DNA from 2 places in the Nitratireductor sp. StC3 genome. Region 2 is predicted to be linked to the other one. Evidence: riboswitches for the same ligand, from Rfam matches in the RefSeq annotation. Region 2 holds a riboswitch; the other holds the start of a gene.

Region 1 (4,648 bases), on a different contig from region 2:
GGCGCGGCGCCGCGCCGCAGGGCGCCGCGCTCGCCGGTTTCATCGCGCTGGGCATCGGGCTGCACAATCTGGGCGAAGGCCTGGCGGTGGGCGGCGCGCTTTCAGCCGGCGCCGGCGCCTTGGCGACCTTCCTCGTCGTCGGCTTCATCATTCACAACGTGACCGAGGGCATCGGCATCGCGGCTCCGCTCGTGCGCGCAACGCCGCCCTTGTCGTTGTTCGTCCTGCTTGCCGGGCTCGCCGGCCTGCCCGCGGTCGCCGGCGTTTGGGCCGGAACGCAGGCCCCAAGTCCCTATTGGCTGGCTTTGTGTTTCGGCGTCGGGGCCGGCGCGATCTTCCAGGTAATGGTCGAGGTGACGGCGCTGACGGTGAGAAAGAGCGGCTTCGTCGCGCTGGGCGGCTTGAATTATGCCGGCGGCGTCGCCGCCGGCCTGCTGGTCATGTACGCGACCGCCTTGCTGGTGTGAGCGTTATTTCCTCAGCAGGAAGACCGCCTGCTGACCGAAGAAATTCCAGAACCACCATGGCATCGAGACGCCGATCTTCTGGCCGTTGTCGTTGAGCGCGGTGGCGCTCTCCACGGTGGCACCGATCTCCTCGCACAGATTGACGAAGTCGCGGATCGTGCAGAAATGGATGTTGGGCGTGTCGTACCAGCTATAGGCCAGGTCGCGGGTGACCGGCATGCGTCCGCGCAAGAGCAGCGACAGGCGCACGCGCCAATGGCCGAAATTGGGAAACGAGACGATGGCACGCCGTCCGATCCGCAGCAACTGCTCCAGCACCTCCTTGGGATTGCGCGTGGCCTGCAGGGTCTGCGACAGGATGACGTAGTCGAAACCCTGGTCGGGATAGTAGCTCAGGTCGGTATCGGCATCGCCCTGGATGACCGAAAGGCCGCGGGCGACGCATTCGTTGACGCCGCGCTGTGATATCTCGATGCCGCGACCGTCGATCTGCTTGTCGGTGATCAAAAGGTCGAGCAGCGTGCCGTCGCCGCATCCGATGTCGAGCACGCGGGCGCGCGGTTCGATCAGGCCGGCGACCATTGCAAAATCGACCCGTGCGTCGTGGTTCACGCTCACGATGCGTTCTCCAGCCCGCGTGCGCGCGCGGCCGAATCCAGGAAGCCGCCGACCGCTGCGAAAAACTCCGGCTCCTCGAGCAGGAATGCGTCGTGACCGCGATCGGTCTCGATCTCGACGAAGGAGACCGAGGCGCCGGCGGCGTTGAGCGCGCGCACGACGGCACGGCTTTCCGCGGTCGGAAACAGCCAATCCGAGGTGAAGGAAACCAGGCAGAAACGGGTTTCGGTCTTGCGGAAGGCGTCGGCCAGCCGACCGCCGCGATCGGCGGCGAGATCGAAATAGTCCATCGCCCGGGTCATGTAGAGATAGGAATTGGCGTCGAAGCGGTCGACGAAGGTCATGCCCTGGTGGCGCAGATAGCTCTCGATCTGGAAGTCGGCGTCGAAGCCGAAGGTCAGGGTCTCGCGGTCCTGCAGGTTGCGGCCGAATTTGCGGTGCAGGGCGGCTTCCGACAGATAGGTGATGTGGGCGGCCATGCGCGCCACGGCGAGGCCCTTTTCCGGCCGGCGCCCCTCTTCGATATACCGTCCGCCGCACCATTCGGGATCGGCCATGACCGCCTGGCGGCCGACCTCGTGAAAGGCGATGTTCTGGGCGGAATGGCGCGCGCCGGCCGCGATCGGCAGCGCGGTGAACACCCGCTCGGGATAGCTCGCCGCCCATTCCAGAACCTGCATGCCTCCCATCGAGCCGCCGATGACGGAGAACAGCCGGTCGATGCCGAGTTCGTCGACCAGCATCGTCTGGGCGCGCACCATGTCGCCGATGGTGATGATCGGCAGGTCGAGGCCGTAGGCGCGGCCGGTTTCGGGGTTGAGCGAGGCGGGACCGGTGGAGCCCAGGCAGCCGCCGATGACGTTGGAGCAGATCACGAAGAAGCGGTCGGTGTCGATCACCTTGCCCGGGCCGACCAGGCTTTCCCACCAGCCCGGCTTGCCGGTGATGGGATTGCGGCTGGCCACGTACTGGTCGCCGGTCAGCGCGTGGCAGATCAGGATGGCGTTGCTGCGGGCCGGGTTGAGCGCGCCGTAGGTCTCGTAGGCGATCTGGAACGGCGATAATATCTTGCCTGAATCGAGCGACAACGGCCTGTCGGGGCCGAAGCGGACCACGCGGCCTGACGGGTCGGTCGCCTCGTTGGTTGCCTTCAGCTTTCGGGCACGCCGTGCCGCCATCCACATCACCTCATGCGGCCGGCCTGGCTGGGAAGCACAAAAAAACCGGCATTGCGCGCTCGCAAAGCCGGTTACCTGATGCAAACGGCCCTTTAGCGACTTGTTTTACGTGGCTGCAAGCCGACCGGCCAAATCACCACGGGAAGCCGGTTATAATCTTGCGCTAGCCTTTGCGTCAACGGCAAAGCTTTGCTAGTCGGAAGGCGATCATCCGCGAAGGAATCCCGCCATGAGCCTGCCCGTCCGCCCAGAGCCGAAGCCCGGCATCATGGATATCGCCGCCTATGTGCCCGGCAAAAGCGCGGCGCCGGCCGGGGTAGCGAAGGTGCACAAGCTGTCGTCGAACGAAAACCCGCTCGGCGCATCGCCCAGGGCGGTCGAGGCCGTGCGCTCGGTCGCCGCCTCGCTCGAGTTCTATCCTGACGGCGCGGCGAGCAGGCTGCGCGAGGCGATCGCGGAGGTGCACGGGCTCAACCCGGACAACATCCTGTGCACCAACGGCTCCGACGAGGCGCTCGGCCTGTTGGCGCAGGCCTATCTGCAGCCGGGCGACGAAGGTATTTTCACCGAGCATGGCTTTCTCGTCTACCGGATCTACATCCAGGCGGCCGGTGCCGTGCCGGTGGTGGTGAAGGAAACCGACGAGGCGGCCGATGTCGATGCGATCCTGGCCGCGGTGACCGACAGGACCCGGATCGTCTTTCTGGCCAATCCCAACAATCCGACCGGCACCTATGTGCCGTTCGAGGAGGTACGGCGCCTGCATGCGGGGCTGCCGAAAAACGTGCTTCTGGTGCTCGACGCGGCCTATGCCGAATATGTGCGCCGCAACGACTACGAGACCGGCATCGAACTCGTGTCCTCGTGCGACAACGTGGTCATGACCCGCACCTTCTCCAAGGCGTACGGGCTCGGCGGGGCGCGTATCGGCTGGCTCTACGCGCCAGCGCATGTGATTGCCGCGCTCAACCGCATTCGCGGCCCGTTCAACGTCAACGCGGTGGCGATCGAGGCCGGCGTGGCGGCGATCCGCGACCGCGACCATGTCGAGAAATCGGTCGCGCATAACGACCGGTGGCTGCCTTGGCTGACGGAGGAACTGACAGGGCTCGGCCTCAGGGTCACGCCGAGCATCGGCAATTTCATCCTGATCCATTTCCCCGACGAGCGCCGCTCGGCGGCGTTGGCCGACGAGTATCTGACGGCGCGCGGTTATATATTGCGCCGTGTCGCCGGTTATGGATTCCCGAATGCGCTCAGAATGACGATCGGCACGGAAGAAGCCAACCGGGGTGTGGTCGCCGCGCTCTCGGATTTCCTGAAAGACTGAACCATGTCCGATCCGATGTTCGATCGCGTTGCCCTGGTGGGCATCGGCCTGATTGGCTCGTCGCTTGCCCATGTGATCCGCCGCGAAGGGCTTGCGGGCACGGTCGTGGTCTCGACACGCTCTGCGGCGACCCTCGAACGGGCCGAGGAACTCGGCCTGGGGGACGCCTATGAAGGCGACCCGGCAAAGGCGGTCGAAAATGCCGATCTCGTCATCGTGTCGGTGCCGGTCGGCGCGTCCGGCGCGGTGGCGGGCGCGATCGCGCCCGCGCTCAAGGCCGGGGCGATCGTCACCGATGTCGGCTCGACCAAGGGGTCGGTCGTCAGCCAGATGGCGCCGGAATTGCCGTCCTCGGTCCATTTCATCCCCGGCCATCCGATCGCCGGCACGGAACGGTCGGGGCCGGATGCCGGTTTCGCCGACCTGTTCGACGGGCGCTGGTGCATCCTCACGCCACTGCCAAACACCGATCCCGACGCGCTCGCGCGGCTATCCGGTTTCTGGGAGGCGTGCGGCTCGAAGGTGGACGTGATGGACCCCGCCCATCACGACATGGTGCTCGCCATCGTCTCGCACCTGCCGCATATCATCGCCTACAACATCGTCGGCACCGCCGACGACCTGGAAGCGGTGACCAAGTCGGAGGTGATCAAATATTCGGCGTCCGGTTTTCGCGATTTCACCCGCCTGGCCGCGTCCGACCCGACCATGTGGCGCGACGTGTGCCTGCACAATCGCGAGGCCATTTTGGAGATGCTGGCGCGGTTTTCCGAAGATCTGTCGGCATTGCAGCGGGCGATCCGTTGGGGCGACGGCGACAAGCTGTTCGACCTGTTCACCCATACGCGGGCGGTGCGGCGCTCGATCATCGAGGCCGGCCAGGACATCGACGTGCCCGATTTCGGCCGCCACGTCGTCGCCCATCCGACCCGCGATGCCAAGGAGCCGGAAAACTCGGGCTCTAGTTGAGCGGCGGCACCCGGCCGAGCGTGATGAAGGCGATCCGCGCCTGTCCCTTCGTGACGGTCAGCGGCAGGCTGGGATTGTCGCCGAGA
Region 2 (4,648 bases):
TGACGCTGGAAAGCTGGTCGATGGGCATCGTGCGGCCGGTGATGGAGGTCTTCCCCTGGGCGTGGCTGTTCTTCATCCCCTTCATCGTGTCAACCACCTTCACCGTGCTCAACCTGTTCATCGGCATCATCGTGTCGGCCATGCAGGAGGAGCACGACGCCGAGGCGACGGCGGAACGCCAGGCCCTGCAAAGCGAGCAGGAACTGATCCTGGCCGAGATCCGGGCGCTGCGCGAGGAGTTGCGCCAGCGCGCCGAAACAAGCAAGACTTGAGCCACGGCCGTTCGGGCCGTGAAGCGTTAGCGCCAAGGGGGACGATCGATGCGCCGGTTCCTGAAAATCGCGGCCGCCGCCGTGCTGGTCGTGGCGATCGGGCTCGGCATCTTCTTTTTCGTCGCGCCTGCAATGGTCGAGCGCTCGATGAACCAGGTGCTGGTTGCGCCGCCCTACGAGGCGACGGCGGCCGCCCGGCGCCTGCACGAGACGCTGATTGTCGCCGACATGCACGCGGATTCGCTTTTGTGGGGCCGCGACCTGCTCGAACGCGGCGAACGCGGCCATGTCGACATCCCCCGGCTGATCGAGGGCAATGTCGCCGTGCAGATGTTCACCCTGGTTTCCAAGACCCCGAGCGGCCTCAATATCGAGCGCAACGCCGACGACAGCGACAACGTCACCTGGCTCGCCATCGGCCAGCGCTGGCCGCTGCGCACCTGGTTCAGCCTCAAGCAGCGCGCGCTCTACCAGGCCGAAAGGCTGCACGCGATGGCGGACGCCTCGAACGGCCGTTTCGTCATCGTCAAGACCAAGGCCGATCTGACGGCGTTTCTCGAACGCCGCAAATCCGAACCGGAGATCGTCGCCGGCATTCTCGGCATCGAGGGCGCGCAGGTTCTGGAGGGCGACCCCGCCAATGTCGACGCCATGTTCGCGGCCGGCTACCGGATGATGGCGCCGACCCATTTTTTCGACAATGAAATGGCCGGCTCGGCGCACGGCATCGACAAGGGCGGCCTGACCGAGGCCGGCCGGAAGATGATCGCGCGCATGGAGGAGCTCGGCATGATCGTCGACATCGCGCACGGCTCGCAGAAGCAGATCGACGAGGTGCTGGCCATGGCGACCCGGCCGGTCGTGGTGTCGCATGGCGGGGTCAAGGGAACCTGCGACAACAACCGCAATCTCAGCGACGGGCAATTGCGCGCCATCGCCGCCAATGGCGGACTTGTCGGCATCGGCTATTGGGACACGGCTGTGTGCGGCACCGATCCGGCCGCGATCGCCCGGGCGCAGAAATACGTGATCGACCTGATCGGGGTCGAGCATGTCGGTCTCGGTTCCGACTATGACGGCGCCGTCGACGTGCCGTTCGACACCACCGGCCTGCCGCTCCTGACCGAGGCCTTGCTTGCCGAAGGGTTGGGAGAACGGGACGTCGCGCGGGTGATGGGCGGCAACCAGATCCGGCTCCTGGCCGAGCTCCTGCCGGACTGAGCGCGGGCCCGCGGGCAGCGCCGGCTCAGCGGAAATGTTTCGACAGTTTCAGGCCCTGGGCCTGATAGTTGGAGCCGAGATCGGCGCCGTAGAGCGCGCCGGGCGCGGAGGCCATGTGCTCGTAGACCAGCCGGCCGACGACCTGACCGTGCTCGAGGATGAACGGCACCTCGTGGCTGCGCACTTCCAGAACGGCGCGGCTGCCGGTGCCGCCTGCGGCCGAATGGCCGAAGCCTGGGTCGAAGAAACCGGCATAGTGGACGCGGAACTCGCCGACCAGCGGATCGAAGGGCGTCATCTCGGCGGCGTAGCCGGGGGGAACGTGCACGGCCTCGCGCGAAACCAGGATGTAGAACTCGTCGGGATCGAGGATCAGTTCGCGCCGGTCGCGAATGTCGAGCGGCTCCCAGAAATCGCGGACATCGTGCGCGGCGCGCTGGTCGACGTCGATCAGCGCTGTGTGATGCTTGGCCCGGTAGCCGACCAGGCCGCCGTCACCGCCCGCCCCCTCGAGGTCGATCGACAGAGCGATGCCGCCCCCGGTGATGTTGGGCGTGTCGGAGGCGACCAGCGTTTCGGCGTCGTGCAGGGCCAGAAGCGCATCCTCGTCGAGCGCCGCGCGGCCGCGGCGGAAGCGGATCTGCGACAGGCGCGAGCCGGTGCGCACGACGATCGGAAAGGTGCGCGGGCTGACCTCGAGATAGAGCGGGCCCTTGTAGCCGGCGGGGATCTTGTCGAATTCGGGTCCGAAATCGGCCATGACGCGGGTGAAGATGTCGAGCCGGCCGGTGGAGCTTTTCGGGTTGGCGGCCGCCGATACGCCCTCGCCCAGATCCAGCGCCTCCAGAAGCGGGACGATGTAGACGCAGCCCGTTTCCAGAACCGCACCGCCCGTCAGGTCGACCTCGTGCAGTTTCAGCCGATCGAGCTTGTCGATGACACGATGGCGCGGACCGGGCAGGAAGCTCGCGCGCACGCGATAGGCTTTTTCGCCCAAGCGCAGGTCGAGGCTTGCCGGTTGTATCTGGTCGGCGTCGAGCGGGATCGGCGCGGCGAGCGCGCCCATCTCGAACAGGGCCGAGATTTCGTGATCGGGCAGAATGCCAGTCTTGCGCAAGGTCGGCGGCTCCCGGGCCAATCGACAGTCATGTTTCGGGCGCGGCGAGCATTAGCGGAGCAAATTGTTGACGCAAGGCCGGTAGGCGTTTATTGGACACTTATCCCGTGGTGATTTGGCCGGTCGGCTTGCAGCCACGTTAAACAAGTCGCTAAAGGGCCGAACGCAAGCCGGTTCGCGACTTTCCGCGACCGGTTTTTTTGTGTTCGAGGCAAGGCCATGACAAGCGAAACGAAGCGCAACTGGAAACCCGCAACCGCTTTGGTTCACGGCGGCACCCAGCGCTCCGCCTTCGGCGAGACCTCCGAGGCGCTCTACCTGACGCAGGGCTTCGTCTACGACAGCGCCGAGGCGGCCGAGGCGCGCTTCAAGGGCGAGGCGCCCGGCTTCATCTATTCGCGCTATGCCAATCCCACGGTCGACATGTTCGAGCGCCGCATGTGCGAACTGGAGGGCGCCGAAGACGCCAGAGCAACCGCATCCGGCATGGCGGCGGTGGCGGCGGCGCTGCTGTGTTCGCTCGGTGCCGGCGATCATGTCGTCGCCGCGCGCGCATTGTTCGGCTCGTGTCGGTGGATCGTGGAAACGCTGATGCCGAAATACGGCATCGAGACGACGCTGGTCGACGGCACCGACATCGACGCCTGGAAAAGCGCGGTACGCGCCAACACCAAGCTGTTTTTCCTCGAAAGCCCGACCAATCCGACGCTGGAGGTGATCGACATCGCCGCCGTCGCCGCGATCGCCAATGAGTGCGGCGCGCGGCTGGTGGTCGACAACGTGTTCGCCACGCCGCTGCAGCAAAAGCCGCTCGCGCTCGGCGCGCATGTCGTGGTCTATTCGGCAACCAAGCATATTGACGGCCAGGGCCGCTGCCTGGGTGGCGTCGTCCTGTCGGACAAGGCCTGGATCGACGACAAGCTGCACGACTATTTCCGCCATACCGGGCCGAGCCTGTCGCCGTTCAACGCCTGGACTCTGCTCAAGGGGCTGGAAACGCTGCCGTTGCGGGTACGCCAGCAGACCGAAAGCGCCGCCCGGATCGCGGGCCATCTCGCCTGCCACCCGGCGATCAAGCGCGTCGTCTATCCCGGCCGCAACGACCACCCGCAGGCCGACATCGTCGCGCGGCAGATGACGGGCGGCTCGACCCTAATCTGCTTCGACGTCAAGGGCGGCAAGAGCGCGGCCTTTTCCTTCCAGAACGGGCTCGACCTGGTCCGTATCTCAAACAATCTCGGCGACGCCAAGAGCCTGATTACCCATCCGGCGACGACCACGCACAAGAACCTCGCCGAGGCGGCGCGGCTGGAGCTCGGCATCAATGCGGGCACGGTCAGGCTTTCGGTGGGGCTCGAAGACGCCGACGACCTGATCGACGACCTCGACCGGGCGCTGGCCCGGGCGGCCTGATCCTGGCGGCCCGTCGCGGCCGCGGCGTCACGGACGGTTCAGAAGCTGCGCCTGGCCAGAACGATGCGCGAGACGGCCGTATAGGCCGTCAACGCCGCGAAAGCATAGGCAAGCGTGGCAAAACTGGCCGGCAGAAGGCAGAAAGCGACAAAAAGCAGGATGGTTTCGGTCGCTTCCGCAAGCCCGGTGGTGAAAAAGATCGATTTTTCGCCACGCGCGTCGCTCGACAGCCCGCGTCGTTCGGCCATGACGGCGAACGCCAGAAAGCTCGCGCCATTGACGTAGAAGGTGAAGATCAGCACCGCGCCGGCGACCGCGTTGGCGGCCGGGTCGAGCAGCACGAAGCCAAGCGGAATCGCCCCGTAGAAGACGAAGTCGAGCACGATGTCGAGGAAGCCGCCATAGTCGGTCTTGCCGTTGAGCCGCGCCACGGCCCCGTCCAGCCCGTCGCCGAGGCGGCTGATCAGCAACAGCGCCAGCCCGGACCAGAGATAGCCGAGGGCGATCGCGCCGGTCGCCAGGAGCCCGACCGCGCAGGCCACCACCGTGACGGTGTCGGCGCCGACGCCGGTGGCGGCCAGTTTTCTGGCCAGCCCGTCGAGCATCGGATCGAGCCGCGGCTTGA

The links. Region 2 has a riboswitch for S-adenosylmethionine ahead of C7T96_RS15395 (O-succinylhomoserine sulfhydrylase). Riboswitches for the same ligand answer to the same signal wherever they lie in the genome.
Region 1: another riboswitch for S-adenosylmethionine. It lies ahead of C7T96_RS23195 (homoserine O-acetyltransferase); the one in region 2 lies ahead of C7T96_RS15395 (O-succinylhomoserine sulfhydrylase).

What each region holds. Positions count from the first base shown of each region.
Region 1 is NZ_PYBP01000022.1:7,370-12,017, forward strand. Features, by position in the region: gene C7T96_RS23185 (metal transporter) at 1-467, shown strand, start outside; gene metW (methionine biosynthesis protein MetW) at 471-1,085, opposite strand; gene C7T96_RS23195 (homoserine O-acetyltransferase) at 1,082-2,263, opposite strand; SAM riboswitch at 2,336-2,413, opposite strand; gene hisC (histidinol-phosphate transaminase) at 2,493-3,593, shown strand; gene C7T96_RS23205 (prephenate/arogenate dehydrogenase family protein) at 3,597-4,562, shown strand; gene C7T96_RS23210 (DUF2125 domain-containing protein) at 4,555-4,648, opposite strand, start outside.
Region 2 is NZ_PYBP01000007.1:54,616-59,263, reverse strand. Features, by position in the region: gene C7T96_RS15410 (ion transporter) at 1-272, shown strand, start outside; gene C7T96_RS15405 (membrane dipeptidase) at 321-1,493, shown strand; gene C7T96_RS15400 (2'-deoxycytidine 5'-triphosphate deaminase) at 1,519-2,610, opposite strand; SAM riboswitch at 2,708-2,785, shown strand; gene C7T96_RS15395 (O-succinylhomoserine sulfhydrylase) at 2,830-4,023, shown strand; gene C7T96_RS15390 (CDP-alcohol phosphatidyltransferase family protein) at 4,062-4,648, opposite strand, start outside.